Regions from separate parts of the Providencia hangzhouensis genome, predicted to be linked through region 2. Evidence: predicted binding sites of a transcription regulator. Region 2 holds the regulator's gene; each other region holds the start of a gene.

Region 1 (11,108 bases), 1.1 Mb from region 2:
TAATCGGCAGAAGCGGGTGTGATTGCTTGATGGTATTCAGAAGCTCAATACCATTTGTGCCTGGCATACGGATATCAGATAACAACACATCAGGGCGTGAATTTTCTAATGCGGTGAGCACTGCATTCGCACTATCAAAGCAGGTACAAGCAAAGTTAGCATTATTTAATGCGCGCTCAAGTACCCAACGGATGGAACTATCATCATCAACCACCCAAATTTTTCCCTGCGTCATGGTTATCTCCTATTTCTTAATTGGTAGATAAATGGAAAACTCAGTGTGGCCTGGCCAACTGGTAAATTCGATTTTTCCTGCGTGTTGGTCAACTAAACTGCGAGCAATCGATAGGCCAAGCCCTGTGCCATCAGGCCGTCCGCTCACCATGGGGTAAAACAATGTATCCTGAATTGCCAATGGAATACCAGGACCGTTATCTTCAATATCAATACGTGCAGCTAATCGATAACGTTCACCTTGTAGTGTGACTTGAAAAGCCGTTCGTGTACGCAAAGTGATATAGCCTCCCGTTTCGGCGAGGGCTTGTAAGGCGTTTCGGGTGATATTTAGCAGCACTTGCTCGATTTGGTCTGGGTAATACTCTAATTCGGGCAGGCTTGGGTCATAGTCACGAATTAGTGTCACATTATCGGGCTTTTCTAATGACACCAACCGCGTTACATTTTCCATAATATGATGAATACTTTGCTGTGTTTTTGGCCCTGGATATTGTGGACCAAGCAGCCGATCAACCAATGCTCGCAAGCGGTCGGCCTGTTCGATAATCACTTGAGTATATTCATTTAATTGTGGGTCAGGCAACGCTTTAGATAGCAATTGCGCAGCGCCTCGCAAACCTCCGAGAGGGTTTTTGATTTCGTGAGCAAGTCCACGGATCAGTTCGCGGGCAGCCAATTGCTGGGCATTCTGTGCGAGTTCTTGGCTCAAACGCCGTTGGCTATCTAATTGTGAAAGCTCAACTAAAATAAATTGCTCTGAAAAAGGCTGTGCACTGAACGACATCACGTGGGAATGGTTGTTAAATACTAAGGTGACTTCGTTCTCGGTAAAACTATGGCCATCTTTTAAGCTATTGAGCATGAGTTCATCATTGAGCGAACAATAACTGAATAATAGTGGCAGTGGCGTACCGTATAGCTTGCGCTGGCTTTGGGTTAAGATCTGGAGTGCAGCATGGTTGGCGTAATGGATAACCAAGTCGTAATCCAAAATTAGCACGCTATTAATGAGTGAGTCGAGAATATGTTCCGGTGCTGGCAAATGTTCGGTTTTCATGTAATGTTGCTCCTGCACTATTTTGGTGCATTATACCTGATAGACCAAACAACCGATATTTGATTTTTGTTGCGTAAATACGTTAGAGATAAAAGGCCCCATCAAAAGATGGGGCAAGTGCTTCACGGCAACAAAGACTAACAGTGGAACGGCGTGTTACACACTGTAGTACATTTCAAATTCGAGAGGGTGTGGTGCCATACGAACACGTTGAATGTCGGCACGGGTTAATTCGATATACGCATCGATAGCATCATTAGTGAATACGCCACCACGGGTTAAGAATTCACGGTCTTTATCTAATTCCGCTAATGCTTCGTCTAAAGAGCCAGAAACTGTTGGAATTTCTTTGGCTTCTTCTGGTGGTAAATCATATAAATTTTTGTCCATCGCATCACCAGGGTGGATCTTGTTAATGATGCCATCAAGGCCTGCCATTAACTGAGCCGCAAACGCTAAATATGGGTTAGCTGCTGGGTCTGGGAAGCGAACTTCAATACGGCGTGCTTTAGTGCTCGCAACGACTGGAATACGAATCGAAGCAGAGCGGTTACGTGCAGAATATGCCAACATTACAGGTGCTTCAAAGCCCGGAACTAAGCGTTTGTATGAGTTAGTGGTTGGGTTAGTAAATGCGTTCAGTGCACGTGCATGTTTAATAATACCGCCGATGTAGTACAGCGCCATTTCGGATAAACCGCCATATTTGTCACCTGCAAACAGGTTAACGCCGCCTTTAGATAAAGACATATGGCAGTGCATACCAGAGCCGTTATCGCCCACTAAAGGTTTAGGCATAAAGGTGGCTGTTTTACCGTAGGCATGTGCAACATTGTGAACAACATATTTATAAATTTGAGTTTCATCCGCTTTTTTAGTCATAGTATTAAAGCGGGTCGCAACCTCGTTTTGGCCAGCTGTCGCCACCTCATGGTGGTGAGCTTCAACAACTAAGCCCATCTCTTCCATTGTGGTACACATGGCTGAACGTAGGTCTTGTGATGAATCAACTGGTGGAACTGGGAAATAACCCCCTTTTACTGCAGGGCGATGGCCTTTATTACCACCTTCGTATTTGGTTCCAGTATTCCATGCCGCTTCGATATCATCGATATGGTAGTAACTACCATGCATGTTGTTGCCAAAACGAATGTCATCAAAAACGAAAAATTCAGGTTCTGGCCCAAAGAGAACGATATCGGCAATGCCACTTGAGCGCAGAAAATCTTCCGCACGTTTTGAAATTGAACGTGGGTCTCTGTCATAACCTTGCATCGTGCCCGGCTCTAAAATATCGCAGCGAATGATCAACGTGATATCGGCAAAGAACGGGTCTAACATTGCAGTTGATGGGTCTGGCATTAATACCATGTCTGACTCATTGATGCCTTTCCAGCCACCAATAGATGAACCATCAAACATCTGGCCTTCTTCAAAGAAGTCTTCGTCAACTTGATGAGCAGGGATAGTGATGTGTTGCTCTTTACCTTTAGTGTCGGTAAAACGCAGATCAATAAATCTAACATTGTGCTCTTTAATTAACGATAAAACATGTTCAGCGGACATCTCGGCTCTCCTGGTCGGGTCTAATCAACAAATCACAGGCTATCATATTGATAATATGTTTGTTGTTTGTCTGGCGTGTTAGTCATATATAAATAGGTAGCACGCGCTCTATAAATAGATAAGCGAAAAGCGTGCCAACTTTTTAATTATAGTAAATACTGATTGTTACGTGTGGAATAGATTTATAATTAAGCAATTTCTGTACTAAATGCACCGATTTAGTGCTAATTATTTCGTCATTGCACTAAATTGGTGCGAGTGACAGTTGGAGATGGGATTTCAAATAAAAAATCAGCATTGTGCTCTGTTAAAGCGCAATGCTGATGGGATATAAAAGAAATGAGGTTGTTTAATCTCAAACAGTTACATTAATCTTCATCGCTATTTGTTAATAACGTATTCACTTCTTCAATTTGTTTTACTGCATCATTAATGATAGAGGCGATTTGACGTGTTTGCTCTTCATTGAGTTGTTTTAAAACCATTTTGTGACGTAATAAAGCTTTAAAGCGACTGACTGCCACCTCAATGTCTTCTGCTAAATTACTGCCTTGTTGCATATCACGTGCTTTTGCCAGTTTGCGAGCAATAACCGCTTCAATTTCTTTATTTTGAGCTAGATGGGCAGAGCCTTCAGGTGTAATCGTAAAACTTTTGCGATTGCGTTCAACAATCTGAGACTCCAAGAAGCCTTGTTCTTCAAGCAGTGTTAGCGTTGGGTAAATAACCCCCGGGCTAGGAACATATAAGCCATTTGAGGCTTCTTGAATATCTTTGATAATTTCGTAGCCATAGCTTGGTTTTTTAGCGACTAACGAGAGTACCATAATATGAAGATCGCCATGGTCGAATAAACGACGAAGGCCTTTACCTCTTCCACGGCCTCTTTGGCTGTCATCACCATGGCCTCGACCATGACGACCTTCGCCGTGGCAGCGTTCACCGTGCCCATGACCATGACGGCCTTCGCCGTGGCAGCGTTCACCGTGCCCATGACCATGACGGCCTTCACCGTGGCAGCGTTCACCGTACCCATGACCATGGCGGCCTTCGCCGTGGCAGCGTTCACCGTGCCCACGACCATGACGGTCTTCGTCGTGGCAGCATTCACCGCTCCCATGACCATGACGGCCTTCATCGTGGCAACATCCACCGCGGTGGCCATGTTGATTTTCATCATGGCGTGCATAATATACATGACGACAAGATTTAATTAGCATATAGTTACTCCTTAGTTTGTAACTTTAGATATATCGAATTTATTTTATGGTTTTACTATATTTAGATATATCTAATTAGTCAATTTAGATATATCTAATTAGTCAATTTAGATATATCTAAATAATGCAAAAAGATATTTAAACTGGCAGTTAAGAAAGAAAGTCTATTTTTTGTTCTTTTTTTGGGCTGCGAATATTAAGTTTTTAGCGTATTATTCTGTCACTTCGTGGTTTCGCAGAGATGATGCTCATTATTTTGTGAGGGAATCTGGCACTGTTACGCAACTGAATGTTTTTTCGCTAAAAACTTTTTATACAGTGATGGGTTTCACATTTATTCCACTTGTGCGGAAAAACGTGTAAAATAACAGCAAATTAACGTAGAAAGTATGCTTTGGGTGTGAATAACGGCTCAGTAAGCATATTCCTTTCCTGTCAATTAAACGGTAAAAATCCTTGTCAATTCAAAATTTAAGAAACATCGCCATCATCGCTCACGTTGACCATGGCAAGACCACACTGGTTGGTAAATTATTGCAGCAATCAGGCACGTTCGGTGAACGTGAAACTGTTGATGAGCGTGTTATGGACTCCAATGACTTGGAGAAAGAGCGTGGTATTACCATCCTTGCTAAAAATACCGCTATCCAATGGAATGGTTATCATATCAATATCGTAGACACCCCAGGTCACGCCGATTTCGGTGGTGAGGTTGAGCGCGTTATGTCTATGGTTGACTGCGTACTGCTGGTTGTTGATGCGATGGATGGCCCAATGCCACAAACTCGTTTCGTAACGCAAAAAGCGTTCGACCACGGTTTACGTCCTATTGTTGTTATCAATAAAGTTGACCGCCCAGGCGCACGCCCTGATTGGGTTGTTGATCAAGTATTCGACTTATTCGTGAACTTAGGTGCAACGGATGAGCAACTCGATTTCCCTATTGTTTATGCATCTGCATTAAACGGTATCGCAGGCCTTGACCACGAAAACATGGCTGAAGACATGACTCCACTGTATGAAGCGATTGTGGAACATGTTGCACCACCAGCAGTGGATATCGACGGTCCATTCCAAATGCAAGTTTCGCAATTGGATTACAACAGCTATTTAGGTGTTATCGGTATCGGCCGTATCAAACGTGGTGTTGTTAAGCCTAACCAACAAGTAACGGTTATCGATAGCGAAGGTAAAACTCGTAACGGTAAAATTGGTAAAGTTCTGACTCACTTAGGTTTAGAGCGTATTGATTCACAACAAGCGGAAGCGGGTGATATCGTCGCTCTGACAGGTTTAGGTGAACTGAACATTTCTGACACCATTTGCCAAGTCGGTAGCGTTGAAGCATTGCCTGCGTTAGCAGTTGATGAGCCAACAGTTAGCATGTTCTATTGTGTTAATACTTCACCATTCTGCGGTAAAGAAGGTAAATTCGTGACTTCACGTCAGATCCTTGACCGCTTGAATAAAGAATTGGTTCACAACGTTGCACTGCGTGTTGAAGAAACTCAAGATCCAGACGCATTCCGCGTTTCTGGTCGTGGTGAGCTTCACTTATCTGTTCTGATTGAAAACATGCGTCGTGAAGGTTTCGAATTAGCTGTATCTCGTCCAAAAGTTATCATTCGTGAAATCGATGGCCGTAAACAAGAGCCATTCGAACAAGTGACTTTAGACGTTGAAGAACAGCACCAAGGCGACATCATGAAAGCTTTAGGTGAACGTAAAGGTGACCTGCGCGACATGATGCCAGACGGTAAAGGCCGCGTACGTCTTGATTACGTCATTCCAAGCCGTGGTCTGATTGGCTTCCGTACTGAATTCATGACAATGACATCAGGTACTGGTTTACTGTATTCAACATTCAGTCATTACGATGATGTTCGCCCAGGCGAAATCGGCGGCCGCCAAAACGGTGTTCTGATCTCCAATGGTCAAGGTAAAGCAGTTGCTTATGCGCTATACAGCCTGCAAGACCGCGGTAAGCTGTTCTTAGGTCACGGTGCTGAAGTGTATGAAGGTCAAATCATCGGTATTCACTCACGTTCTAACGACTTAACCGTTAACTGCTTAACGGGTAAAAAACTGACTAACATGCGTGCGTCAGGTACTGATGAAGCAACAACACTGTCACCACCAATTAAAATGACTCTGGAACAAGCACTTGAGTTCATTGATGATGACGAGTTAGTTGAAGTGACTCCGCAGTCTATCCGTCTGCGTAAACGCCACTTGACTGAGAACGATCGCCGTCGTGCAAACCGTTCTAAAGAAGACTAATTATCGTTACGTGATGTTGTTCATTACGTCATTGTAGTTATGCAGTAAGGCGCCGAAAGGCGCCTTACTTATTTATAAGGTTTATAATGACTTGTCTTTTTTCATAAAATACAGCGACGAAATAAACAGTCCGATAATTAAAGGGATTTCGTATAATTCTTCGATAAGGCTTTGTAGTTCAGAATGATATAGAAAAACTGAACTAAGAAATCTATGGTGTTCAACACTATCTGAAATCACAAAAGCGCACAGGGTCAGCAGTAGGCTCCAAAGTGGAATAGTTGTGTTTTTTAGGTGAAAAATAATACTTTTTCTTAATGAAGAAGCAAATAGCATCAAAACTAAACTGCCAATCAAGATGATAGAAATTAGCCTGAAGTAAGAGTGATCCAGATTAGGAAAAAATTCACGCCCCCAATTTATTCCTCTGCCAAATAATGTTACCCACCAGATAGTTGCCCACACCCAAAATAATTTCATTCCCTGATTTTTTTGCTGTAATGGTTTCATATAAAACCAAGTGAAAATGGCACTGATAATTAGAATAATAGATTGAAAATGTTCAATAATTTTTGTTGTAAGGTCGATATTAAAATCCAGAGGGATAGTATTAAATAATGGAATTAAAAATAAGCTTCCCCACAGAATAGCAATCGGCCAAGAGATTGTTTTATCTATTTTCATAGTATGACTTTTATATTTTAAGATTTATTTATTACTGATATCGGATAGATATCAGCTCACATTGCTTGTGGCATGGTTTGCTACGTAAAAACTATTATGCAAAAAGCGTATGGAGGGACTTAACATTTAGTATCAAAAATCGATAGTGCTGTGTGAAATAGCACCTTTGGGATAAAAAGCGTTTTCTCATTAATGGAATAAATCGTCTGGTTTGTTGTTCATTAATTGCGCTAAGTGTGGATTGCTTAATCGATAAATTGACAAAATAACGTGAATTATCACTAATTAGGGCTGTTCAGTTGCGTGAATAATGATTAAAGTAAATTTAGTGAATAACAATGAGGAAAATTTATGCTGTATATCTTCGATATGGGTAATGTGATTATTGATATCGACTTTAATCGTGTATTTGATAAATGGTCTGAACTCAGTGGTACACCAAGTGAAGAGATCAAATCACGGTTTACTTTTGGTAATATCTTTCAATTACATGAGTGTGGAAAAATTTCAGACATCGAGTTTGCTGAGCTGCTTTGTGAAGAAATGGACATCACTCTAAGCTTTGAAGACTTTGCTGAAGGCTGGCACGCTATTTTTATTTCGTTAAGACCTGAAGTCATTGATATTATGGAACACCTGCGTGAGCAAGGGCACCGAGTGGTGGTTTTATCGAATACCAACCGTCTACATCTAGACTACTGGCCAGCACACTACCCAGAAATTGCAGCCTCCTCCGATTTCCTATATCTGTCCCAAGATTTAGGCATGCGTAAGCCTGATCCTGAAATCTACAAATATGTACTGCAATCAGAAGAGTTTGATGCTGCAGATGCTATTTTCTTTGATGATGTCGAAGAAAATGTAAAAGCCGCAGAAGCCCTTGGTATTCGTAGTATTCATGTTGTGGATAAAGACACCATTCCTGAATATTTCCGCACTTACGATTTTAGTGCAGAAGTTGAATAACATCCTGATTTTATAGTGGGGCAACGGCTAACGTTGCTCCATCTTTTTGTAAAGAGTCATCATGATTGCATTAATCCAAAGAGTCACTCATGCGAGTGTGGCTGTTGATCAGAAAATAGTAGGGCAAATAAATGCTGGGTTGTTGGTTTTACTTGGCGTTGAAAAAGATGATGATGAGCAGAAAGCCAAACGTTTGTGTGAAAAAGTACTGGGCTACCGTATTTTTAGTGATGAACAAGGGAAAATGAATCTCAATGTTCAACAGGCGGGAGGCAGCCTTTTGGTCGTTTCTCAATTTACTTTAGCAGCTGACACTAAAAAAGGTATGCGGCCTAGCTTTTCAGGGGGAGCAGAGCCTGAAAGAGCGGATGCTTTGTACCAATACTTCGTTGAACAGAGCCGCCAACAAGGGGTTGAAACACAAACCGGTGAGTTTGCCGCTGACATGCAAGTGAATTTAACCAATGATGGCCCTGTTACCTTCTGGCTACAAGTGTGAGTTCATTTTTAAAGGGGGAAGCGATGTACCATTTACGTACACCGAAAGATGATATTGAATTTGCAACTTACTACCATTTTCGCTGGGAAATGTTGCGAAAACCGTTTAATCAACCCCTAGGTTCAGAAAAAGATGGTTATGATTTAACCGCACACCATCAAATGGTCGTGGATGATAAAAACCGTATTCTTGCCATTGGTCGCTTATATATCAATGCTGACAACGAGGGAGCAATCCGTTTTTTAGCCGTTAACCCTGCCATGCAAGGTAAAGGGCTCGGTAAATTGATTATCATGGCCCTAGAGTCCGTTGCACGCCAAGAAGGCGTCAAACGCATCGTATCCAGTGTTCGTGAAGAAGCAGTACCCTTTTTCGATAAAATGGGCTTTGAGAACCGTGGGCAAGTCGCTGGGCAGTTAAAAACACCAGTGCGCCATTACTTGATGATCAAACCCATTGAGACATTAGACCAAATTCTACATCGTCCAGACTGGTGTGGTGAGCTACAACAAGCTTGGTATAAGTGTATTCCATTAAGCGAAAAAATGGGTGTCCGAATCGACCAATACACGGGGACTCGTTTTATTACAACTATGCCGGAGGCGGGCAATCAAAACCCCCATGAAACGATTTTTGCAGGGAGCCAATTTTCATTAGCCACCCTGACAGGATGGGGACTGATTTGGCTATTAATGCAAGAACACCAGCTTGGTGGTGATATTGTGTTGGTCGATGCCAGTATTCGTTATGGTAAACCTGTAAGCGGCAGGCCTACAGCAACTGCGGACTTAGCTAATATGAGCGGTGACCTTGACCGTTTAGCTCGGGGTAGCAAAGCGCGAGTGAAACTGAAAGTCGAAGTCAGTAACCCTGATGGTAAAGTGGGCGCTGTATTCAGTGGTGTCTATATGGTGTTACCTGTAGAGCCAGCAAAGTAACGTTGTTTATTGAAAATTAAAAGATAAAGGCAGGTATGATTGACCTGCCTTTTGTATTTCTATGGATTGATAGTTTTTATGGATTGCTAAGAGCGGGGAGCGGCTCTACCAAAGAAGGCTCGGTAGGCTGTAAATCGGCTTCGGATTCTACTGAAGAAGTGACAACCCCGTTAACAACGGTACGAAATAGGCGTTTACCTTGCAATGGTATGGCCATCAATTCCCCATTCAAACTTTTTGCCACTGATGGGGCGAGTAAGTCCCCTTGTAATGTCGCATCAAAGTCACCGATAACTTGAGCTGGGAAGCCTGCCCAACCCCATTGGTTTAAATCGACGAGATCAATATTAGAACCTGATGCCCTCAGTAAAAAGGGGACTTTTTTGGGCTCCTGTTTTACCAGCAAGCCAATTTTACTGATACCTTTATCAGTACTGACCGTTAAGCTCGCTGCTGCCGAGGATTTACCACTTTGACGTACTTCGACAAATGGACGGCGTACTAGAACTTGGTTGATTGTGCCGCTATCTGCATTGAATGTCGCTTTACCGCTCCAAATTCCCCATTGTTTTTGTTTGATTAAATCAACATTTTCAATATTACCGCTTAATGCCGTCAACTCGAAAGGAAATTGCGGCTGGATATTCATCAAAAGTGATTGGGAAAGGGTGAATTTCTTAATATTTAAACCGGACAACCACGCTGGCGTTGGTTGCGCGAAGAAGGACAACCAATTTTCAGGTAAGGTATATAAGATACCCGCGAGTTTACCTTCATCGATAGTGAGTACTTGATTATTGCGTTGCCAAGACCCACTGAGGTTAAAAATGCCTTTATTATAGTAACCTGATAACTTGCTGATATAGAGGTTATCACCGTTAATATTCAGCTCTCCAATTAAGGTACTCAGCTGCTGGTATTTCACGACGAATTGGTCGACATTAAAGCTAATGCTGCTTTTAGGGCTAGTCCAGCTGCCTCTAACGAAGCTGAGTTGGTCAATTTCGGTGCTTAAGCCAGAAAGTGCCCAATCTTTACCTTGAATATCAACATTGGTTAGTTCTACTTTTTTGACTTGCAGTGATTTATCACTCGTTATTGCATCAAATAGTGAATCGAAATCAACATTATTTTCCCAGCCAACTTTATTCATGGTGAGGGAGTCAACCATGATAGAGCCATCATTAAGTACCTTCCCAGTGCCCGCAATATAGCCATTATTTAAGTAGGCACTGGCTTGGCTTATTTCTGTTCCTTGCTGCTGTAATTTACCGGTAATGGCAACATTCTTGAATGCAAGGTCATTGAATTTTAATTGGTTAGAGGTAAATCGAAAATCACCGTAACCAAAAGGAGTGTTTTCGGTGGGTTTCCAAGGGGTCATTCCTCCCGTAAAGCCGGCGACTTGTACCGTATCATTGCCTTTTTTAAGCGTAATCTGGCTATTTTCAAATTGCAAAATAGTCGCGGAAATAGGGAACAACACCGTATTTGGTGAGACTGTTGTAGATAATGTCCCTTGAGTGATAACCAAACGTTTTATTGCGGTGCCACTAAATAGGTTTAGCCAATTAACATCAACCACGACTTGCCGTGAATCTAAAGATAGGTCACTGTTTTTAGTCGTTAACTTAACATCTTGGAAGATGAACTCACCGGGG
Region 2 (11,108 bases):
TCTTTTAAGCCACCAATATTTTCAAAAGAGGCTGAGATTTGATAGGTGGATTGGCTTCCTATCGATTTTAAATCAGCGACTTTTAAACATAAAAAGATAATTGCGGCAATCGCCAGCAACATAAAACAACCAACCCATATTTCACTTTTTTTACTTTGCATGACTTAGTTCCCAAACATCAGTGCGGTAAGTACGAAATCCAGTCCTAAAACAGACAATGACGCATGCACAACTGTTCTTGTTGTAGCTTGGCTTATCCCCTCCGAAGTTGGGATGGCATCATAGCCATTAAATAATGCGATCCAAGTCACTGTGATAGCAAAGACTAAGCTTTTAATCACACAGTTGACTAAATCTAGCCGCCAATCGACGGAAGATTGCATTGAAGCCCAGAAAAAGCCCTCATCAATCCCCTTCCAGTCAACCCCAACTAGTGCGCCACCTAAAATACCGACAGCAACAAAAATAAGAGATAACAACGGCATACTAATAAAACCAGCCCAAAACCGTGGGGCTATCACACGCCTAAGCGGGTCAACTGCCATCATTTCAAGGCTAGAAATTTGTTCAGTCGCTTTCATTAAGCCAATTTCAGCTGTTAATGCAGAACCCGCTCGTCCAGCAAACAACAAGGCGGTCACAACAGGGCCTAATTCACGTAATAGTGAAAGTGCCACCATCATACCTAAGCTAGCTTCAGCACTAAACGTAGTGAGAACCAAATAACCTTGTAACCCTAAAACCATCCCAATAAATAACCCTGAGACAGCGATGATCAGCAATGACTGCACACCAATAGCGTACAATTGCTTCATCAATAATGGCCATTGTTTACGAAACTCTGGTTTGCCGAGTAAGGCGCGAAACAGCATGTAACCTGCTCGACCAAACGCGGAAAATATATCAATCCATCGGCGTCCGAAGGCTGCTATCGCCTTTATTATCATCTTATTTTACCCTAATAAATCAGCTAGATAATCATTGGCGGGAAAACGGAATGGAACAGGCCCATCCGCAATACCATCAAGAAATTGTCGCACACGAGGGTCTTGGTTTTCACGTAATTCCTCACCTGTTCCCTGAGCAATGACGTGCTGCTGTGCAACAATATAAGCATTATCTGCGATGCTCAATACTTCTGGAACATCATGGGAAACCACGACACAGGTCACACCCAGTGCTTGATTAAGCTCATCAATCAATTTAACCAAAACCCCCATAGTAATCGGGTCTTGACCGACAAAAGGTTCATCAAACATGATTAAATCTGGGTCAAGTGCGATAGCACGCGCTAATGCAGCACGCCGTGCCATACCACCTGACAATTCGGATGGCATTAATTTTGCGGCGCCACGTAAACCAACCGCCTCTAATTTCATCATTACCGTAGTGTGAATCAGCGATTCTGGCAGATTCGTGTGCTCACGTAGAGGGAAAGCCACATTATTGAATACGTTCATATCCGTAAATAGCGCCCCTGATTGAAACAGCATGCTCATCTTTTTACGGGACTGATACAGCTTTGAGCGTGACAGTGTTGGAATATTGTCACCATCAAACCAAATTTCACCTTCGTTTGGCCGTAATTGGCCCCCAATCAAGCGCAGTAATGTGGTTTTACCAATCCCTGACGGCCCCATAATTGCCGTAATTTTTCCACGGGGAACGGTCAGATTAATATTCTCAAATATTTTCCGATTTCCTCGAGTAAAGGACATGTTCCGTACTTCAATTAAGTTGTCTGTCTGTGCTTGCATGTTAAATAACTCGTTATACACCACGCGTAAATGTTTTTATCCGTTCAGATGTTACCGAAAGATAAACTGAAAATCGTCAAATATCACAACAAAATAGAATTTATAGTATTATAGCGTCGAAAATATGACTTTTAGAATTACAACTCTGTTTTTATCAAAAGGAAACAGAGAAAAAACAATATAATTTATTTATAGTCAGCAAAAACTATCACTATTAACAGCAGATAGCTCTTAGAATGTTGTGATTACCTAACTTGAGGATACGCGAATTTGCATATCTGTTTTTGGTTCAAGATGCTAATAAAACCATCTTGTACGTATTAAATTCTACATCGAAGCACCCTAAAATACTCATTAAGTATAAAACTAACATTAAAAAGTGCTTAACTGACAAAATACTTACTGATACTAAGTATTCGTTATACAATTTGATTTCGCTAATCCGATTAACTTAAAAGCTACGCATGGAACTAGAAATGTCAAACTTCGATTTTCAGAAAGTAGGTAAAGAAGTTCTCCATATCGAACACGAAGGTTTAAAAAACCTAGAACAATATATCAATACTGACTTTGACAACGCTTGCCAGCTTATTTTTAACTGTGAAGGCAAAGTCGTCGTAATGGGAATGGGGAAATCGGGGCATATTGGCCGTAAAATTGCCGCTACACTAGCAAGTACAGGAACGCCATCATTTTTTGTTCACCCAGGGGAAGCTAGCCACGGTGACCTTGGGATGATTACTCATAAAGATGTTGTGTTAGCTATTTCAAATTCTGGCGAGTCAGGGGAAATTTTAGCCTTACTTCCTGTTTTAAAAAGAATTAAAGTGCCTTTAATCTGTATGACTAACAACCCTGAAAGTAATATGGGAAAATATGCAGATGTCCACTTGTGTATCAAAGTACCTCAAGAAGCCTGTCCTTTGGGGCTAGCACCGACCACGAGTACAACAGCGACACTTGTAATGGGAGATGCATTAGCTATTGCCTTATTAACTGCACGCGGGTTCACGGCGAATGATTTTGCGCTTTCGCATCCAGGTGGCGCACTTGGGCGCAAACTTTTACTCCTCGTTCGTGATTTAATGAATACGGGTGATGAAATCCCCCATATTCCTAAAAGCGCGTCTTTACGTGAGGCTTTAGTGGAAATCACCCGTAAAAAACTGGGGATGACAGTCATTTGTGATGATGACATGAATATTGAAGGTATTTTCACTGATGGGGATTTACGCCGTATCTTTGATATGGGAATCGACCTAAATAACGCTAAGATTGCTGATTTAATGACCCCCGGTGGAATTCGGGTATCACCAACAATGTTAGCGGTTGAAGCACTAAATTTAATGCAATCTCGGCACGTGACTTCGTTATTAGTCGCAAATGATAATAAATTAGTCGGTGTGCTACATATGCATGATCTGCTACAAGCCGGTGTTGTATAACATAAGGAAATACCATGACGTCTACCTTTTTGGAAACCTGCTATGGCCCTGTTGCCAATACTGTTTTAAATAAAGCAGAAAAAATCAAATTACTGATCTGTGATGTTGATGGTGTCATGTCAGATGGCTTGGTCTATATGGGGAATAATGGCGAGGAACTCAAAGCTTTTAATGTCCGTGACGGCTATGGGATACGCTGCTTATTAACTTCCGGTATTGAAGTCGCCATCATAACAGGAAGAAAAGCGAAACTTCTTGAAGATAGGGCTCAAACATTAGGCATTACATATCTTTACCAAGGTCAAAGCGATAAGCTTTTGGCGTATTACGAACTGTTAGATACACTACAATTATCAGCTGAAGAAATAGCTTATATTGGAGACGATCTGATTGACTGGCCTGTTATGGCCAAAGTAGGCTTATCCGTCGCCGTCGCTGATGCCCATCCTTTGTTATTACCGAGAGCTGATTACGTGACTCGTATTGGTGGGGGAAAAGGTGCAGTCCGCGAACTTTGTGACCTTATTTTGCTTTCTCAAGACAAACTGGAAGAAGCAAAAGGTTTATCAATATAACGAATAGATTGAATTCATGAGCAATGCGAAGAAGTGGTTAATTGTTATTTTATCCTTAGTAGTATTAGGCCTTATCGGCTGGAATTTAGCGGGTAATGATTCCGACAGTGCAGAGGATAAAGTAATTAATGATGGGCAACCTAATTATCAAACTGATGATTCAGTGACTTTTGTCTATAATCCAACGGGTAATTTAGCGTATAAACTCGTTTCAGAGAAAATAGATAATTATACTGAAGGAAAAATCACGTGGTTTTCGAAACCAGTTCTAACCACTTATAACGAAGCTGGCGAGCCAACCTGGACGGTTAAGGCTTTCAAAGCACGGTTAACGAACGATAGAATTCTCTATTTATATAGCGATGTTCAGGTTGATAGCTTAACCAAAGAGTCGCAGATCCAACGAATTACAACTGAGAGTGCAGTTGTCAATTTGACAACACAAGACGTTTCATCTGATGATAAAGTGACCATTATTGGACATGGTCTCAATTCTACCGGTATGAAAATGAAGGGAAACCTTCGTACAAAAACGGCTGAATTAATCGAAGATGTAAAAACTCATTATGTGTTACAACCAGAAGAGCATTAAAATGAATCAAGTAACTAAGAAACGTTTTATTCAAGGAGCTGTTGCCAGTGCAATTTTGGCTCTTAGCCTACCTGCGATGGCATTAAAAAGTGATACGCAGCAGCCAATGACGATTAATTCGGTCAAACAATCTCTTGATTTAGAAAAAAACGTCACCACCTTTACTGATGATGTTGTTATTAAACAAGGTTCTATTGATATCAGAGCCAATAAAGTGGTTGTAACACGTCCAAGTAGTGACTCGGATAAAATTGTGATTGAGGCCTTTGGGACCCCGGTTACCTTTTACCAATTACAGGATGATGGTAAACCGATTAAAGGCCATGCCAGCAAAGCCCGTTATGAGGTTGATAAACAACTCGTCACATTAACAGGTAATGCCTATCTTGAGCAGTTAGACAGCAATATTCAGGGTGACAAAATTACCTATTTAGTTCCAACGCAACAAATGGAAGCGTTTAGTGATAAAGGTAAACGCGTCACCACCGTGATACTGCCGGCACAATTGCAAGAAAAAGGCCCTGCGGCAAATAAAAATTCATCAGCAAGTAAGAGTAAATAACTGTTATGGCGACACTAACCGCTGAAAATCTAGCTAAAGCCTATAAAAAACGTAAAGTCGTTGAAGATGTCAGCTTGGAAGTTAAATCAGGTGAAATCGTTGGCTTATTGGGGCCAAATGGTGCCGGTAAAACAACGACCTTTTATATGGTGGTGGGTATTGTTCAGCGGGACGCTGGCAAAATTATGATTGATGGTGAAGATATCAGCCTTCTACCGCTGCATGAACGTGCGCGCCGTGGAATTGGTTATCTTCCTCAAGAAGCCTCAATTTTTCGCCGCCTCAGTGTTTATGATAACTTAATGGCTGTGTTAGAAATTCGCGAAGATTTGAGTTCCCAGCAACGTAAAGAACGTGCTGAAGAACTGATGGAAGAATTTAGTATTACTCATCTTCGCGACAGCATGGGGCAGTCGCTATCCGGTGGGGAGCGCCGCCGTGTGGAAATTGCTCGTGCACTTGCTGCTAACCCAAAATTTATTTTATTAGACGAACCTTTTGCGGGTGTTGACCCTATTTCCGTCTTAGATATCAAAAAAATTATTCAGCACTTAAGGGATTACGGCCTCGGTGTGCTAATCACCGACCATAACGTGCGTGAAACCTTAGATGTGTGTGAAAGAGCCTATATTGTCAGCCAAGGGCACTTAATTGCTCATGGGTCACCAACCATGATCTTAGAGAACGAGCAAGTAAAACGTGTATACTTGGGTGAAGGTTTCCGGTTATAAATTATCGTGTTGTCATTTTTTTAGGGAGATTAAAGCAGATTCATGAAGCAAAGTTTGCAGCTTAGAGTCAGTCAACAACTTGCAATGACCCCTCAATTGCAGCAGGCTATCCGCTTGTTGCAGCTGTCTACACTTGAGCTTCAGCAAGAAATTCAACTCGCCTTGGAAACAAACCCACTGCTTGAGCAAGAAGAATTAAATCCCGAGACTGAATCTATTGACTCCCTGAATGAAAATGCGGATACCAGTGAGCTTGATACCAAAGATGCGCTCGAAAACCATGATATGCCGGATGAGCTCCCTTTAGATACTAATTGGGATGAAATATATACGGCAGGAACGCCGTCAGGCACCAGTAATGATTATAATTTTGATGAACTCCCTGTTTATCAAGGTGAAACTACGCAAACATTACAAGATTACCTGACGTGGCAAGCTGAACTGACCCCTTTTACTGACACGGACAGAGCAATAGCTACAGCTATTATTGATTCAATAGATGATTCCGGTTACCTGACAACAGCCATTTCTGATATACATGAAGGGATTGATAACCCAGAGATTAGTATTGAAGAAGTCATTGCTGTCCTAAAACGTATTCAGCATTTCGACCCATTGGGTGTCGCAGCACAAGACTTAAAAGAGTGTTTATTAATCCAATTGTCACTCTACCCTAAGGAAACAGATGGGCTACAAGATGCAAAGCTCATTATCAGTAATCATATTGATTTATTGGCTAACCGTGACTTTCGTCAGTTAGGGAAATTAACTCGTTTAAAAGAAGATGCCCTAAAAACTGCGATAGACTTAATTTTAACGCTGAATCCAAAACCAGGCCAATCCATCAATACTGGGGAGTCGGAATACGTTATTCCAGATGTTTTAGTGAAAAAAATCGCAGGGCACTGGCAAGTTGAATTAAATACAGATAGCATCCCTAAACTAAGTATTAATAACCATTATGCTTCGATGCTAAACAATTCAGCAAATGAAGATGATTCTCAATATATTCGTAGTCATCTACAAGATGCAAAATGGCTGATTAAAAGCCTTGAGAGCCGCCATGAGACACTATTAAAAGTCGCGACTTGTATTGTAGAACAGCAACAAGAATTCTTTGAGCTGGGTGAGGAACACATGAAACCGATGATACTGGCCGATATCGCCTATCAAGTGGACATGCATGAATCAACTATCTCACGAGTGACAACTCAAAAGTTTCTCCATAGCCCACGAGGCATTTTTGAGTTGAAATATTTTTTCTCCAGCCATGTCAATACGGACACAGGTGGCGAAGCCTCCTCAACCGCAATTCGAGCATTGGTGAAAAAACTGGTTGCTGCTGAAAACCCAGCAAAACCATTGAGTGACAGTAAATTGACGAGTATGCTTGCAGAACAAGGCATTCAAGTCGCTCGCAGAACTGTTGCTAAGTATCGAGAATCGTTATCCATTCCGCCCTCTAACCAGCGTAAACAACTGGTTTAATTGATAAAATAAGGAAGATTGTATGGAATTTCAGATTACTGGACACAATATTGAAGTTACTCCTGCATTGCGCGAGACTGTTGAGAAAAAACTCAAAAAATTGGAGCAATTGTTTGATCGCATTAACGGTATCCAAGTTGTCTTGAAAGTTGAAAAAGTTCAGCAAATTGCTGAAGCAACCGTGCAAGTTAATGGAGCGGATCTCCACGCATCAGCGGAAGAAAATGATATGTACGCTGCTATAGATATACTCGTAGACAAGCTGTCGCGCCAATTAACCAAACATAAAGAAAAACTGAGACAACATTAATGCATTGATGCGGCTTATTAATTAGCCGAATAATGTTTCAAACCAGATGGTGGGATACACCATCTGGTTTTGTAGTCCTAAGTGAACAATAAAATGAATAGTGATATAGAAATCCAGTTAAACGTTGTTTTATCATCAGCCTGTACACGTAATAATATTGTGTGCACGAGTAAAAAAAGAGCTTTAGAAATTATTAGTGAGCTGGCTGCCGTTGAATTGGAATTACCTGAAAATACGGTATTTGAAGCGTTATTAACCAGAGAAAAAGTTGGCACAACAGGTATTGGTGGTGGTATTGCCATTCCTCATGGAAAGCTGAATGAAGGTGAAAGTAGCCGTGCTGTCGGTGTTTTTTTACATTTAGAAGAACCGATTGCTTTTGATGCAATTGATAATCAACCTGTTGACTTGCTTTTCGCCTTACTTGTGCCATCTGACCAATGTAAAACGCACCTGCATACGTTGTCGCTTATCGCCAAAAAACTAGCCGATAAAACGCTCTGTAAACGCCTACGCAGTGCACAAAGTGATGAAGAGCTATACAGCATAATTACAGAGTAAGTGATAAATTATGTATCTTGCCATATGCAAATGATATTGTTATGGTTTCTAAATAATATTAATTGGCAAGTACTGCTTTTCAAGAAACTCATTATTAGGAAACAAAAGGGAGCAAGCTCATGGTGCTGATGATAGTCAGCGGCCGTTCCGGTTCGGGGAAATCCGTTGCCTTACGTGCGCTGGAAGATATGGGTTTCTATTGCGTAGATAACCTACCGGTTGTATTACTACCGGAGTTAGCGAATTCACTGGCTGATCGTAACATTTCAGCAGCGGTTAGTATCGACGTGCGTAATATGCCCGATAATCCAGAGATTTTCGAAGAAGCGATTGATAAATTGCCTTCAACCTTCTCTCCTCAATTGTTGTTTCTAGATGCTGACCGCAACACGCTTATTCGCCGTTACAGTGACACTCGTCGGTTGCACCCACTTTCAAGTAAAAATCTTTCACTTGAGAGCGCAATAGATGAAGAAAATGAGTTACTTGAGCCTTTACGCTCTCGTGCTGATTTAGTCATCGATACTTCTGAAATGTCCGTTCATGAATTAGCTGAAATGCTAAGAACACGTTTGATGGGCAAGCGTGAGCGTGAACTGACAATGGTGTTTGAATCCTTTGGTTTCAAACATGGTATTCCTATTGATGCCGATTATGTATTCGATGTACGGTTTTTACCCAACCCACACTGGGACCCGAAATTGCGCCCGATGACAGGCCTTGACCGGCCAGTCGCTGCATTCTTGGATAGGCATACTGAAGTCCATAACTTCATCTATCAAACTCGTAGCTATTTAGAATTATGGCTGCCGATGTTAGAAACCAATAACCGTAGCTACTTAACTGTTGCAATTGGCTGTACGGGAGGTAAACACCGTTCCGTGTATGTCGCAGAGCAACTTGCCGACTATTTCCGTTCCCGTGGTAAAAACGTGCAGTCACGCCACAGAACATTGGAAAAGCGCAAATAACAGCAATGACAGTAAAAGCCACAATAACGCTCAAAAATCGGCTTGGAATGCATGCAAGGCCTGCTATGTTACTCTATGATTTAGTTAAACAATTTAACTCAAGAGTTATTTTGCGTAATAATAATCAAATTGAGGCTGAGGCCGATAGCGTTATTGCGATGTTGATGTTAGACTCAGAACAAGGCAGTAAGATTGATATCGAAGTTAGCGGCCCAGATGAAAACCAGGCCTTGTCCGCAATTATCAACCTATTCGAAAACAGGTTTGATGAAGAATAGCTGATATCGCTGATGAAAAGCAGCTGAGTTTCAAGCTAGCTACTGATAATATCAATCAGTAGATTTTTATCTAGGCAGGCTTAGAGATCGTGATCATGATCTCTTCCCTTTAAAGCGTATAGCGCCTAATATTTTAAACAAACTTATTTCTAGCGACACCCCCTACCTTATGGGTGGGGGGTGTTTGCTTTGTATGTCTCTATTGGAGTGTGGTATGACAAAGCCAACAATTATTATCAATGATTTAGATGCTGAACGTTTAGATGCACTGATGGAACAGCCGGCTTATGCGGGCACACCAGTTGCCGAAGCGCTCAATGATGAACTTGACCGTGCAGATATCTTAAGCCCGCAAGAGATCCCTGCGGATGTGGTCACGATGAACAGTACCGTTCGCTTTTTGGATTTAATCAGCAACGAAGAACGCACACGCACCTTAGTTTACCCTGCGTCCCTGAAAGATAGTGCAGAGCAGCTGTCTGTTATGGCACCGATTGGGGCAGCTTTGTTGGGATTGCATGTAAACGATGAAATCAGCTGGGAACTGCCAAACGGTGTTCAAACGCGTGTTCGCGTACTGGAAATCGTTTATCAGCCAGAAGCGGCTGGTGAGTTCCACCGTTAATAACGATAACGGCTGAATTAAGGAAGGCTTAGCGAAAAAAGTTTTATTTAAAAAACTCAGGTAAGTCCTCTGACATATTCAGGCACTCAATTGAGTGCCTTTTTTGTTGCCTTTAAATGGGCAGAGTAGAAACCTACTCCCCGGCAATACTCATTTCTGGGATCAGTACCGAACCACACTGAATATTACTGCGAGTTTCAATATCATCAGCGATAGTAACCATATTCGCCCACATCTCTTTTAGGTTACCAGCAATGGTAATCTCACTCACAGGATACTGAATTTCACCGTTTTCGACCCAAAAACCTGAAGCCCCACGAGAGTAATCACCAGTGATACCACTAACCCCTTGTCCCATTAATTCAGTAACGACTAGCCCTGTTCCCATTTGTTTCAGCAATGCTTCGAATGAAAGCCCTTGCCCTGCAATACGCCAGTTATGGATGCCTCCAGCATGCCCAGTACTTTGTAAACCCAATTTTCTTGCAGAATAGCTGGTCATTAACCACGTTTGCAAAACGCCATTTTCGACAATATTGCGCTCACAAGTGCGTACGCCTTCGCTATCAAAAGGTGATGACGCCAACCCGCCCATTAAATGGGGTTGCTCATTGATAGTTAGCCAGCTTGGTAAAATTTGCTTTCCTAAGCTATCGAGTAAGAAAGAAGATTTACGGTAAATACTGCTGCCACTAATGGCACCAACTAAGTGACCAAATAGGCCTGTTGCCACTTCTGCAGCAAAAATAACAGGGGCTTTCATTGTCGGTAATTTACGTGGCGATAAACGAGACAAAGTACGACGAGCACACTCCTGCCCAACCCACTCAGGCGACTGTAATGCCCCTAAGCTACGGCCAATCGTATAAGCGTAATCACGCTCCATTTCACCATTTTGCTCAGCAATCACACAACTTGACATCGAATAGCGGCTTGAACAATAGCTTTGCAGCATGCCATGGGAGTTACCAAATACACGAACCCCGTAGTGCCCATTAAAGCTACCGCCTTCCGTATTCACAATGCGGGAGTCTGCATTTAATGCTGACATTTCCGCAATCGACGCTAAGCGGATCGCCTCTTCAGGAGAAAGTTCGCTCGCTTGAAACAAATTGAGGTCTGGTGCTTCAAAAGCCAGCAAAGATTTGTCTGCCGGCCCTGCACACGGGTCTTCTGAGGTATAGTTAGCAATATCAATTGCCGCCTGAACAGT
Region 3 (11,108 bases), 1.7 Mb from region 2:
ACAATGAATAAGCTTTATGATAAAATCCCAGCGTCTGTTTGGAAGTTTGTTAGATAATATCTTATTAACACGCACAGATAGTGAATGGTTATAGCCGGTAAATCCACTTATCGGCTGAACGCAATGTATTTGTCATTTTATTATTGGCATAATTATTATGCTAATAGGATTTTCTTACTTTAAATTTTAGCCTGCCAACTTTTTCTTATCACAATACTCAACAATTAATGTTGTATTCTTAACTTTTCTTTTTAACTTTTGAATTCATTTAAACCTTAAAGTTTAATTTACATTTATAAAAATAAAAAAGAATAAACAGAAAAAACAATTAAAAATTATATTTATAATAAATTGGAATAGGGAGATTGATATACAAGGAAAGGTCTTAGAATTGGGTGGGAGCCCTGCCAGCGACATCCCGGCACACACGACCCCTGCTATGGCTGCTTCCTTCCGGACCTGACCAAGTTAACAAGTTAGCGTTGCGGGAGAACCAACAGAGCCCCCATTGATTGCTTCTTTCAAAGCAGGGGCATTATGCTTGATAGTCATTGAAATAGCAAGAAACCCATAGCTAAGTGGCGATTTATCACACAAACACCTATAAAAATAGAGACTCAACTAAGAGCCGGTACATTGGCTAATTCGCAGAGACCATCAATAATTCAACATTTTTTGTAATACCGTTGTTGATAACCTCTACAACACTATCACTGATATACAATAGTTTTCCGTTTGCGCTTATAGTTGCATTCACAACTAGCGTGCCTTCTTGCCTAACTTCACTTTTTTGGTAAGTTAGTTCAAAAGGAATTGTCGGCCGATTGTTCACCGAATTATAATATTTTTGAGATAATATTAGAGCAGGTAAGTCCGCAACTGTTGTATCTGCCAAAGTGATTGTAACAACCGCACCTTCGGGTAAAACAGTATCCTGTAAGATTACCACACGGCCCTCAATTTTCCCTGAATCTACCGTCTGGTTATTATTGCTATTTTTAGCATTAAGTGTTTTTTCACTGGGCTTTGTGCTATTCCCTTCACAGCCAACCAACGTTAAAAGCACTAATAAGCTAACAATGTAGCGAAAAAACTTCATAGTTATTACCTATAATACAATGTTTACTAAAACATTTTTAAATAATCGGAATAGACAAATCATTTTCTGACAAGGAATGATAAAAAGTATAACTAATATTGGTAGAATAATACATTTATATTTCTAAATGTAACAATACGTAACCCCAATTTATTCGATAGCAATTAATCTACCTATTCAGGGTAAATAATGGGAAAATACCTGTATCTCATTTACATATAACAGAACTAAGATGACTATGAGCCCAGAATTACAGAATTTAATTAGCCTAATTGAACTCGAAAAAATTGAAGAAGGGATTTTTCGAGGACAAAGTGAAGACCTTGGATTGCCTCAAGTTTTTGGCGGGCAGGTTGTTGGGCAAGCCATGTATGCTGCGAAACAAACCATACCTGAAGAAAGAGCGATTAATTCTTTTCATAGTTATTTTTTGCGCCCCGGTGACAGCTCTCGTCCTATTGTTTATGACGTTGAAATTTTGCGCGATGGTGGAAGCTTTAGTGCACGCCGAGTAAGTGCCATTCAAAATGGCAAGCCTATCTTTTTTATGACCGCATCATTTCAATCTCAAGAAGAAGGTTATAGCCATCAAAACTTAATGCCGGATGTGCCACCACCGACAAAATTAATTTCTCAAGATGATATTGTTCAAAGTTTGGCTGATAAATTACCGGAAGCAGTTAAAAAATACGCTCTTAGGCCAACTCCCTTTGAGTTTCGCCCTGTTGAGTTTTACAGCCCATTCGATTCCGCCCCTCAAGAACCATTTCGCTATATTTGGTTCAAAGCAAAAGGGCAGCTACCTGACCTACCTTCACTTCATCACTATTTATTAGGTTATGCTTCTGATTACAATTTCCTTCCAGCCGCATTACAACCGCATGGTAGAGGCTTTATGGAACGCGACTTACAGGTTGCAACGATTGACCATTCAATGTGGTTCCATCGTCCATTTAAAATTGATGATTGGTTACTGTATGCCGTAGAAAGCCCTTCAGCATCAGGAGGGAGGGGTTTTGTGAAAGGACAAATCTATAATTTACAAGGTGATCTTGTTGCAACGGCTGTCCAAGAGGGCGTAATCCGCCATAGGTAACCTCAAAAATAGAAGGGACTTCAAGTAAGTGATTACTTACTTAGAAAAATAAAATTGTCAGTTTAAAAAGGTAATGGCAGCCAGCAATACGCTGCCATTATCAATTTACATAAAACACAGTATTATCCTGTCATTATCATTACATTAAGGTTAATTGTAGGCACTTTCACCATGAGAAGTAATATCTAAACCTTCCCTTTCTTTTTCAACATTAATGCGTAAGCCAGACGTTTTCTCTGCGATTTTAAATGCAATATAAGCAACAATTGCAGTCCAAACAACACAAACTAGAATACTAATAGCTTGAATTCCCACTTGTTTCATCATCGTAATACCTTCTGCATAGCCACTTCCACCTAATGCAGTTGAGGTAAACACCCCCGTTAGTAAACAACCTAAAATTCCGCAGACACCATGAACCCCAAAAACATCGCACACATCATCAACTTTTAACCGGCGTTTTAAAATCACAACCCCCCATAAACCCGCTAGCCCAGAAAGCAGCCCGATGATTAATGCCCCGCCGACACCCACAGTGCCCGCCGCTGGCGTAACACCGACTAACCCGGCCAAGCACCCAGAGCAAGCACCTAATAATGAAGGTTTTTCCCTGAAAATCCACTCTGCTAAAGTCCATGATAAAATAGCGCCAGCCGCCGCTGCAATAGTGTTCACAAACGCTAAGGCTGCAATACTATTTGCACTTCCTGCCGAACCTGCATTGAAACCAAACCAGCCAATAAATAATATAGAGGTTCCCATAAATACCATAGGTAAGTTATGAGGTTTAATGGCTTCTTTCCCTAATCCGGTACGATGTCCAAGTAAGTAAGCACCAACTAAACCTGCAACAGCCGCATTAATATGAACAACCGTCCCCCCTGCAAAATCTAGTGCACCATCTTGGGATAAAATACCGCCGCCCCATACCATGTGTGCCATTGGTAAATAAGCAAATGTAGTCCAGATAACGGTAAATATTAAAATTGCAGAAAATTTAATGCGCTCCCCTAGTGCACCTATCACTAATGCAACTGTTAAGCATGCAAATGCACCTTGGAATACAACGTGAATAAATTGAGGGATCGGCCCAGATAAACTATCTACAGTGATGTTTTTCAACATAATCTGACTAAAACCACCTATAAAATCATTCCCCTCACTAAAAGCTAAACTGTATCCATAAACAATCCAAATAACAGACACTAAAGCGAAAATAACCGCAGTTTGAGCCATTAAAGAAAGAACATTTTTACTTCTCAGTAACCCACCATAAAATAATGCGATACCTGGCAGTATCATAAAAATAACTAAAGCAGTCGCTATCATCATAAATGCGTTATCAGCTTTATCTAGGGTTTCCTCTGCTGCAAACACGGTTATTGGAAAACCACCCATTGATATCAATAAAAATAAGTATTGGAACCCTTTGCTCATATTTGCTCTCCTACAGTGCTTCGTCTTGTTTTTCACCTGTACGAATACGTACTGCTTGCTCTAATGACAAAATAAATATTTTTCCATCCCCGACTTGGCCCGTATAAGCTTTTTTTTCAATTGTTTCAATCACCTGCTCTACCAACTCATCAGAAACCGCTATTTCCATACGTACTTTAGGTAAAAAATCGACGGTATATTCAGCTCCTCTATATAATTCGGCATGTCCTTTTTGCCGCCCAAACCCTCGAACTTCAGTAATCGTAAGCCCTTGAACCCCAATATCTGATAGTGCCTCTCGAACTTCATCTAATTTAAATGGCTTAATGATCGCGATGATATATTTCATGTTCACTCCTATAAGTCATATGAATAAGCTGCTTAATACTTCGGACAGCACTGACTTTATAGCAAACCGTGTGCCAAAATATATTTATCCATAAAATTCAATAGGAAAGAACAAAATAAAAAACCACTCGAATGAGTGGCTTTAAGGTATGCATTATAAGAGTGCAGAATAATTAACTAGGTATAGCCTCAATTTCAGCATCACTATGGGCATTTAATGATTCTCCAACTTGCTGCAACTGGTACATTTGATAATAACGTCCTTTTTGTTGCAAAAGCTGTAAATGTTTACCTTGCTCAACAATTGCACCACGATGTAACACAACGACTTGGTCAGCGTCGACAATTGTCGATAAACGGTGGGCGATCACAACTAACGTAGTATGTTGGCGAATCACTCGTAACGCTTTTTGTATCGCTTGCTCTGTCCCTGAGTCAATATTCGCGGTTGCTTCATCCAAAATTAAAATTTTGGGTGTCACCACAAGTACCCGGGCCATCGCTAATAACTGTCTTTGCCCTACAGACAGGGTATTTCCCTGTTCACCAAGCACGGTATCTAGCCCATCAGGTAAGCCACGAACCAACCCAGCAAGCTGAACAGTTTCAAGAACTTCCCAAACTTTGTCTTGGCTAATCTCACGTCCTAATGCGACGTTGTCAAAAAAAGAAGCAGCGAGGACAACAGGGTCTTGTTGTACCATTGCAATACCATTACGTAATACTTGGTGGGATAGTGAACTCAAATTACGTCCATCTAATAAAATATCTCCCTCCTGCCACGGGTAATACCCCATAATTAAATTTGCTATGGTACTTTTACCGCTGCCTGTATGACCGACTAATGCAACGAAGTTATTATCAGGCACTTGTAAATTAATATCTTTAAGTACCATTTTGTTATCACGGTAAGCGAAAGATAAATGGTTAATTGAGATTGAACCTCCTTGTAATGGCTCAATACTTTCACCATAACCTTGCTGCGGACTATCCATTAATTCAAATACACGCTCACCAGAAACAACAGCTTGCTGAAGCATTGATTGCTGAGAAGTTAACTCAATAAGCGGCTCATTCAAGCGACCTAAATAGTTAATAAATGCATATAAGACACCAACACCAATGGTAGTCGTTCCTTCGAACCCAAATAGCAATAGCAAGCCACACAATACTGAAGCTGAAAGTAAACTTAGTAATGGCCTTAATAGTAAGCCATCAAGTTTTAATGCTTTCATTCTTGCAAAATAATGGTCTTGGCTAATACTTTGCATTTTTTCGCCAAACCTAGCCTGTTGGATAAATTGCTGAATAACTGTCATTCCATTAATGACTTCGTTAAAACCGTTATTAATATCTGCAAGATAAGATCTCACACGGCGCACAATGGGCGTACTTAAACGCTGATAAACAAGCATTACCACAAATACTGCAGGAAAAATCATCACTGCAATTGATGCCATACGCCATTCCAATGAAAACATAGCAACTAACATGGCACAAATCAGGGCTAAACTACGAAATACTGTCGGCACAACCATCACAAATAGATCTTTAATAACTTCAGTATCATTTGTAACTCGTGAAATTAATTGGCCAACAGGTTGCTTATCGAATGCACTTAGGGGCTGTCGAAGGGCTGCATTCATCACATCTGTACGTAATGTTTGCACTACCCCCACAGAGGCTTTATTAAATAAAATAATTTGATAGTAATGTAATAACGCTGCAATAACTTGGAGCAATATAAAACCAACTGCCATATATAAAGCAAGTGGCATGATGATTTGTTTTTTCGCTATCATGTTATCAATAAAATAGCTGATTAGCAGAGGCCCACTAACTTCTGCAATAGCGGCTAACCATAGCATTGCAATGGCAATACCCATGGTTCCTCGGTATGCTTTTCCATAACCAAGCAAACGCTTGAGTGCTGGCCATAGCGGTTTCTTTTGGCTCATAGCTCACCATCCAGAGCAGCTTCAATCTGTTGATACTGATACATATCTTTATACCAACCCGATTGCTCAATAAGCGCTTCATGTTTACCTCGACTAACAATAGCACCTTGAGATAACACAATAATATTGTCTGCCTCTACCAATGCAGATAGACGATGGGCGCTAATTATCATAGTCCTACCCTGCCGCCAATGGCTTAAATTTTGTAAAATTGTAAACTCGGTCTGCCCATCAACGGCAGAAAGCGCATCATCTAACACCAAGATTTCTGCATTTTGCAAGATGGCCCTTGCAATAGAAATTCGTTGTTTCTGCCCGCCAGATAGCATGACACCGCGCTCACCAACCTGAGTGGAATAGCCTTCAGGTAAACGTAAAATATCATCATGTACACAAGCTATACGCGCAGCCTGTTCAATTTCATCTTGAGTGGCATTAGGCCGCCCAAGCGCGATATTGCCAGCAACTGTATCTGAAAATAAAAATGGGGACTGATTTACGATAGATAACCGAGCACGCCATTCATCTAAACGGATTTCGGGTAGTGATAAGCCTTGATAGCAAACCGCCCCTTCCGTCACATCAAATTGACGCTGTAATAACGTCAACAACGTTGATTTTCCAGACCCCGTCGGTCCACAAAGCCCCAAAAATTGTCCAGGTTTTAAATCAAACTTAATATCATGTAATGCTATTCGCTTAGTTTCTGGATAACTAAAGTTGATAATATTCACATTCAAGTTTCCCTTTTCAGGCTGTAATGAATGCGAACCATCCTGAATGACTAACGGTTCATTGAGTAAACTTAGAATACGGCTATAAGCCGCACTACCTCGTTCAACGATATTAAACATCCAAGCAAGCGCTAACATCGGCCAAATCATTAACCCTAGATACATTACAAAGCTCGTTAATTCACCTAACGTCAATGTATCGTTTAATACCATCCAGCTTCCACCTGCAATAGCGAGTAAATTTGCCATACCAATCGCCATAAAAATGGTGGGGTCAAAACGCGCATCAACTTTAGCAACATGCATATTGCGACGCCCTGCCTCAGTAGCAACCTGTTCAAATTGATTTGATTGATGATCTTCAAGGCCAAAAGCTTTAATCATACGAATACTTGTTAAACTTTCTTGCGCATGATTATTTAAAGACGAAAATGCCCCTTGAGCATGCTTGAAGCGCTGATGAAGCTGGTCTCCATACCGTTTAATGATTAATGCCATAATTGGCATTGGAATAAGTGCTAGTAAAGTAAGCTGCCAACTAATTTCAACACTCATCATGATGAGCACCGCACACCCCATCACCAATGAGTCAACTAATGTTAAAACACCTTCACCAGCTGCAAACACGACTCGGTCAACATCATTCGTTGTACGTGCAATTAGGTCTCCCGTTCGATACTTATGGTAAAACGCTTGATTCTGCAGACTTAATTGCCGATAAAACTTTTGTCGTAACTGTACAGCTAACTTATAAGAAGCACCAAATAACCATAAACGCCAAATATACCGCAACCCATACACAACCAATGCAATCAACAGCATGATTAAAACATAAGTGATTAATTGCTTTGTCGGCATTGCTCCTTTACTTATTCCATCAACGACAACACCAACAATGCGTGGAGGAACTAATTGTAAAATAGCAATGATAATTAAAAAGCAAACAGCGCCGAGATAGCGCCGCCATTCACTCAAAAAATACCAACCTAGTTGTGAAAATAATCGCACGTAATACTGCCTTGAATATATTGATTTATTGATGCCTAAGAATGAGAGACCGTAATTATCTAAGTTATTACGAGGTTAGTCAGGGATAGGCAATACTGTAGTATATTTGATTTTTTCCATTGCAAAGCTTGAGGTTACATCGATTAAACCATGAACGCCATTGACTAGCTTTTTATAAAATAAGTCATATGATTTCATATCATGAACTTCGACTTGCATAAGATAATCATACTCACCAGCCATGCGATAAAACATCAGCACCTCAGGAAGTTGACTAACAAAAGAAACAAATTGCTCATACCACTCACTATTATGATGCTGTGTTTTAATTGTCACAATTACCGTTAAACCTAAACCTAGCTTCTCACCATCGAGTAAGGTCACTCGCCCTCGAATATAGCCTTCATCTTCAAGCCTTTTTAATCTTTTCCAGCACGGAGTAGATGTTAAATTAACAGCTTCAGCAAGGGTATTTAAGGATAGGCTACTGTCATTTTGCAATAAACAAAGCAGTTTTTTGTCTATTTTATCTAACATGAATGCTCTCTTGATCTAGGTGTAAGTACTTTTGTCGTTATTTTATTAGCTGCATAAACATATTATGCAAAATTGAATAATTAAAAAACAATAAAAATGTTACCAAACACCACGATTATAGAATATTTTTACACAAATAACCAAATTGACATATAAATAGTACCTCAATCAAACTCGCTTGATAAAAATAGAACTATTAATTGCATCCTAGTATCGCTAACATGTTTCGCTCTCTTCTTATTACATATTGAAAATGATATATCACCAAGGAGTACCTATGAAACGCGCAGTTGTGGTTTTTAGCGGGGGCCAAGACTCAACAACCTGTCTTATTCAAGCTTTGCAAAACTATGATGAAGTTCACTGTGTTACTTTCGATTACGGCCAGCGCCACCGTTTTGAAATCGAAGTCGCACAGAAATTAAGCGTATCTTTAGGTGCTGCGGCACATAAAGTATTAGATGTCACATTACTCAATGAATTGGCAATCAGTAGCTTAACCCGAGACAACATACCAGTCCCTGATTTCGCTGAAAGTGAGTCAAGTGCGTTGCCTAGTACTTTTGTTCCAGGGCGTAACATTTTATTCCTCACATTAGCTGCAATTTATGCTTACCAAGTACAGGCAGAAGCAGTGATAACGGGGGTTTGTGAAACCGACTTTTCAGGTTACCCGGACTGCCGAGATGAGTTTGTCAAAGCTCTCAACCATGCAGTAGACCTCGGTCTTGCCAAAAATATTCGCTTTGAAACCCCGTTAATGTGGCTGAATAAAGCCCAAACCTGGGCACTTGCCGACAGCTATGGTCACCTTGAAACGATCAGGCAGCAAACACTGACTTGTTATAATGGTATTCAAGGTGATGGTTGCGGTGAATGTGCTGCCTGCCATTTAAGGAGCAAGGGCTTAAATGAATATTTAAGTGATAAAGAAGCTATCATGCTCTCACTAAAGCAAAAGTTATAATTAATTAGTCAAACACATAGCCTGCCATTAGCTTATTCATAACGATTCAAGCTAGGTAGGCTAATTTTGAATAAAGTCTTCAGAACCTACTTTGAATGACTCTAGTTTCTCACGCAATTGTTCATCAATAACAATCGCTTTATTCTCTATGTTATCGATAAATACAAATGTCACATAAGCATCAGAAACTACCTCTTGAGCCCCTGCTTTATTGCGAATTATTTGTTGATAACAGACTGCGCTTTTAGTACCGATTTTATCCATTCGAGTCACTACTGTCAGCTCATCACCAAGCAAGACGCCTTGGATATAATTTACATTAATATTCACCGCAGCCATTGTTAAATTGTTTTTTATCGCCCAACTAATGAAATTACGCTTATTCATCCATTCCCAGCGGTCCGCTTCGTAGAATTCTAAGTAACGTGCATTATTAACATGTTGAAAAATATCTATATGATAACCATGAACTTTAATGTGTGTTGTCATAACTACTCCGACCAGTTTATTTTTTAATAACATAAAAATAACAAATGTACGGAAAATGTGCTGAATGATTATCAATAATAAGACTTAGCTCGCAAATTATTTATAAAAAGCTTAGTTTTCTGCTTAATTATTAACCTTTAATATATTACCCCCATACTCTGTATGGGGGATTTTAGTTACAAAGTTAACTTATCTTTATTCTTTTCTAAAAATGCAGGACCTATCCCCTGAACTTCTAAAATATTTTCAATGGAATTAAAAGCACCATATTTTTGCCTATATTCAACGATTGCTTTCGCTTTTTGCCTACCTATACCAGTAAGTTTTTCTGCAAGTTCTTCTTCACCCGCTAAGTTGATATTCACTTTGTCAGACTGGCCATGGCTCGTTGATGGTGAGTTATTACTTACTTGTTTTTCTTGAATGACAGCCTCTGTGGCTTTTTCTCGCTCAATTTTCTTAGCCAAAGAAAAAGAAGAGAATGAGCATAATAAAGAAAGGAGCAGAACAATACCTAATCTGCATTTATTGACTGAATTCCATAACATATTTGTTCTCCTGTGTATGTTGAGACACAACGATGCCATAGAAAAATACGGAACACTTTTCAATAATACTGAAAATACGAAAGGCCACCCAAAGGTGGCCTTCTATTCATGAAGTTACAATTTTACTTGCGAAGCTGCTCGCAATTACTCAATATTCAGCACTTCAATTTTTGCATTCTCACGCAAATTAAGCATCAGAGCTTCATTGACCGCAGAACTCATAGCACCTTGGTATTCACGAGTCAGTTGCTTTAACTCATCATCCGTCGGTTGGCCTAGCGTAACTTTATCTAGTTGAATAAGCACATAGTTATCGGACTCATCACGCGCAAGTGCATAACTTGGTTTACCATCAGCAGGTTGCGGCATTTCCATCGTTGCATTAATAACCGCTGTTTGTGGCATTAAACGAGAAACAGTTTGAGTATCGGAAAATTTAACCCCCGCCGCATTTAGAGCTTCTGTTCCTTTACCCGCATTTAACTCAGCAAGAAGTTTATCACTCGTAGCTTTCAACTCTGCATCCGCTTTTTGGCGCTTAACCAGAGTTTCAATTTCGGACTTAACCTTATCAAAAGGTTCAACGCTTTCAGGTTTGTACTCTGTTACACGCACAACAAATGCACGGTCCCCTTCAACGTTAATAACATCTGAGTTGATCCCTTTAGAACCATTTTTATCCACTAAACGGTCGCTAAATACTTCACTGACCACTTTAGGGAAATTAAGTGCGGCAGGTGGATTTGTTCTATCAAACCAATCCGTTGTCACAGCTTTCAAACCAGATACAGATTCAACCGAAACTAATGATTCCATATCACTCGTGGCAGCCTCACTAACCTTCTGCTGTAAGTCATAGAATTGTTTAATGTTTTTATCTTGAAGTA

The links. The regulator sigma-54, encoded in region 2, starts transcription at its own class of promoters, with help from an activator protein. The targets are predictions, from matches to a motif close to GTTGGCACANNTTTCGCTNT.
Region 1: a site for sigma-54 is predicted at 2,980-2,999, ahead of glnA (glutamate--ammonia ligase). Genes of this name have one in related genera too.
Region 3: a site for sigma-54 is predicted at 4,040-4,059, ahead of glnK (P-II family nitrogen regulator). Genes of this name have one in related genera too.

Annotation. Positions count from the first base shown of each region.
Region 1 covers NZ_CP135052.1:264,002-275,109, forward strand. The annotation lists gene glnG (nitrogen regulation protein NR(I)) at 1-235, opposite strand, end outside; gene glnL (nitrogen regulation protein NR(II)) at 245-1,294, opposite strand; gene glnA (glutamate--ammonia ligase) at 1,451-2,860, opposite strand; gene PZ638_RS01200 (PadR family transcriptional regulator) at 3,229-4,080, opposite strand; gene typA (ribosome-dependent GTPase TypA) at 4,537-6,360, shown strand; gene PZ638_RS01210 (hypothetical protein) at 6,442-7,044, opposite strand; gene yihX (glucose-1-phosphatase) at 7,396-8,010, shown strand; gene dtd (D-aminoacyl-tRNA deacylase) at 8,072-8,509, shown strand; gene fabY (fatty acid biosynthesis protein FabY) at 8,533-9,447, shown strand; gene PZ638_RS01230 (AsmA family protein) at 9,524-11,108, opposite strand, start outside.
Region 2 covers NZ_CP135052.1:3,714,942-3,726,049, forward strand. The annotation lists gene mlaD (outer membrane lipid asymmetry maintenance protein MlaD) at 1-161, opposite strand, end outside; gene mlaE (lipid asymmetry maintenance ABC transporter permease subunit MlaE) at 165-947, opposite strand; gene mlaF (phospholipid ABC transporter ATP-binding protein MlaF) at 954-1,757, opposite strand; gene kdsD (arabinose-5-phosphate isomerase KdsD) at 2,234-3,202, shown strand; gene kdsC (3-deoxy-manno-octulosonate-8-phosphatase KdsC) at 3,217-3,777, shown strand; gene lptC (LPS export ABC transporter periplasmic protein LptC) at 3,794-4,369, shown strand; gene lptA (lipopolysaccharide ABC transporter substrate-binding protein LptA) at 4,371-4,931, shown strand; gene lptB (LPS export ABC transporter ATP-binding protein) at 4,937-5,662, shown strand; gene rpoN (RNA polymerase factor sigma-54) at 5,705-7,150, shown strand; gene hpf (ribosome hibernation promoting factor) at 7,173-7,460, shown strand; gene ptsN (PTS IIA-like nitrogen regulatory protein PtsN) at 7,554-8,021, shown strand; gene rapZ (RNase adapter RapZ) at 8,141-8,992, shown strand; gene npr (PTS phosphocarrier protein NPr) at 8,998-9,270, shown strand; gene rnk (nucleoside diphosphate kinase regulator) at 9,485-9,895, shown strand; gene pmbA (metalloprotease PmbA) at 10,029-11,108, opposite strand, start outside.
Region 3 covers NZ_CP135052.1:858,559-869,666, reverse strand. The annotation lists gene PZ638_RS03725 (HHA domain-containing protein) at 1-57, shown strand, start outside; RNA gene ffs (signal recognition particle sRNA small type) at 403-499, opposite strand; gene PZ638_RS03715 (YbaY family lipoprotein) at 641-1,099, opposite strand; gene tesB (acyl-CoA thioesterase II) at 1,338-2,195, shown strand; gene amtB (ammonium transporter AmtB) at 2,346-3,632, opposite strand; gene glnK (P-II family nitrogen regulator) at 3,643-3,981, opposite strand; gene PZ638_RS03695 (SmdB family multidrug efflux ABC transporter permease/ATP-binding protein) at 4,154-5,938, opposite strand; gene PZ638_RS03690 (SmdA family multidrug ABC transporter permease/ATP-binding protein) at 5,935-7,680, opposite strand; gene PZ638_RS03685 (Lrp/AsnC family transcriptional regulator) at 7,756-8,217, opposite strand; gene queC (7-cyano-7-deazaguanine synthase QueC) at 8,495-9,184, shown strand; gene PZ638_RS03675 (acyl-CoA thioesterase) at 9,245-9,673, opposite strand; gene PZ638_RS03670 (ComEA family DNA-binding protein) at 9,850-10,221, opposite strand; gene ppiD (peptidylprolyl isomerase) at 10,366-11,108, opposite strand, start outside.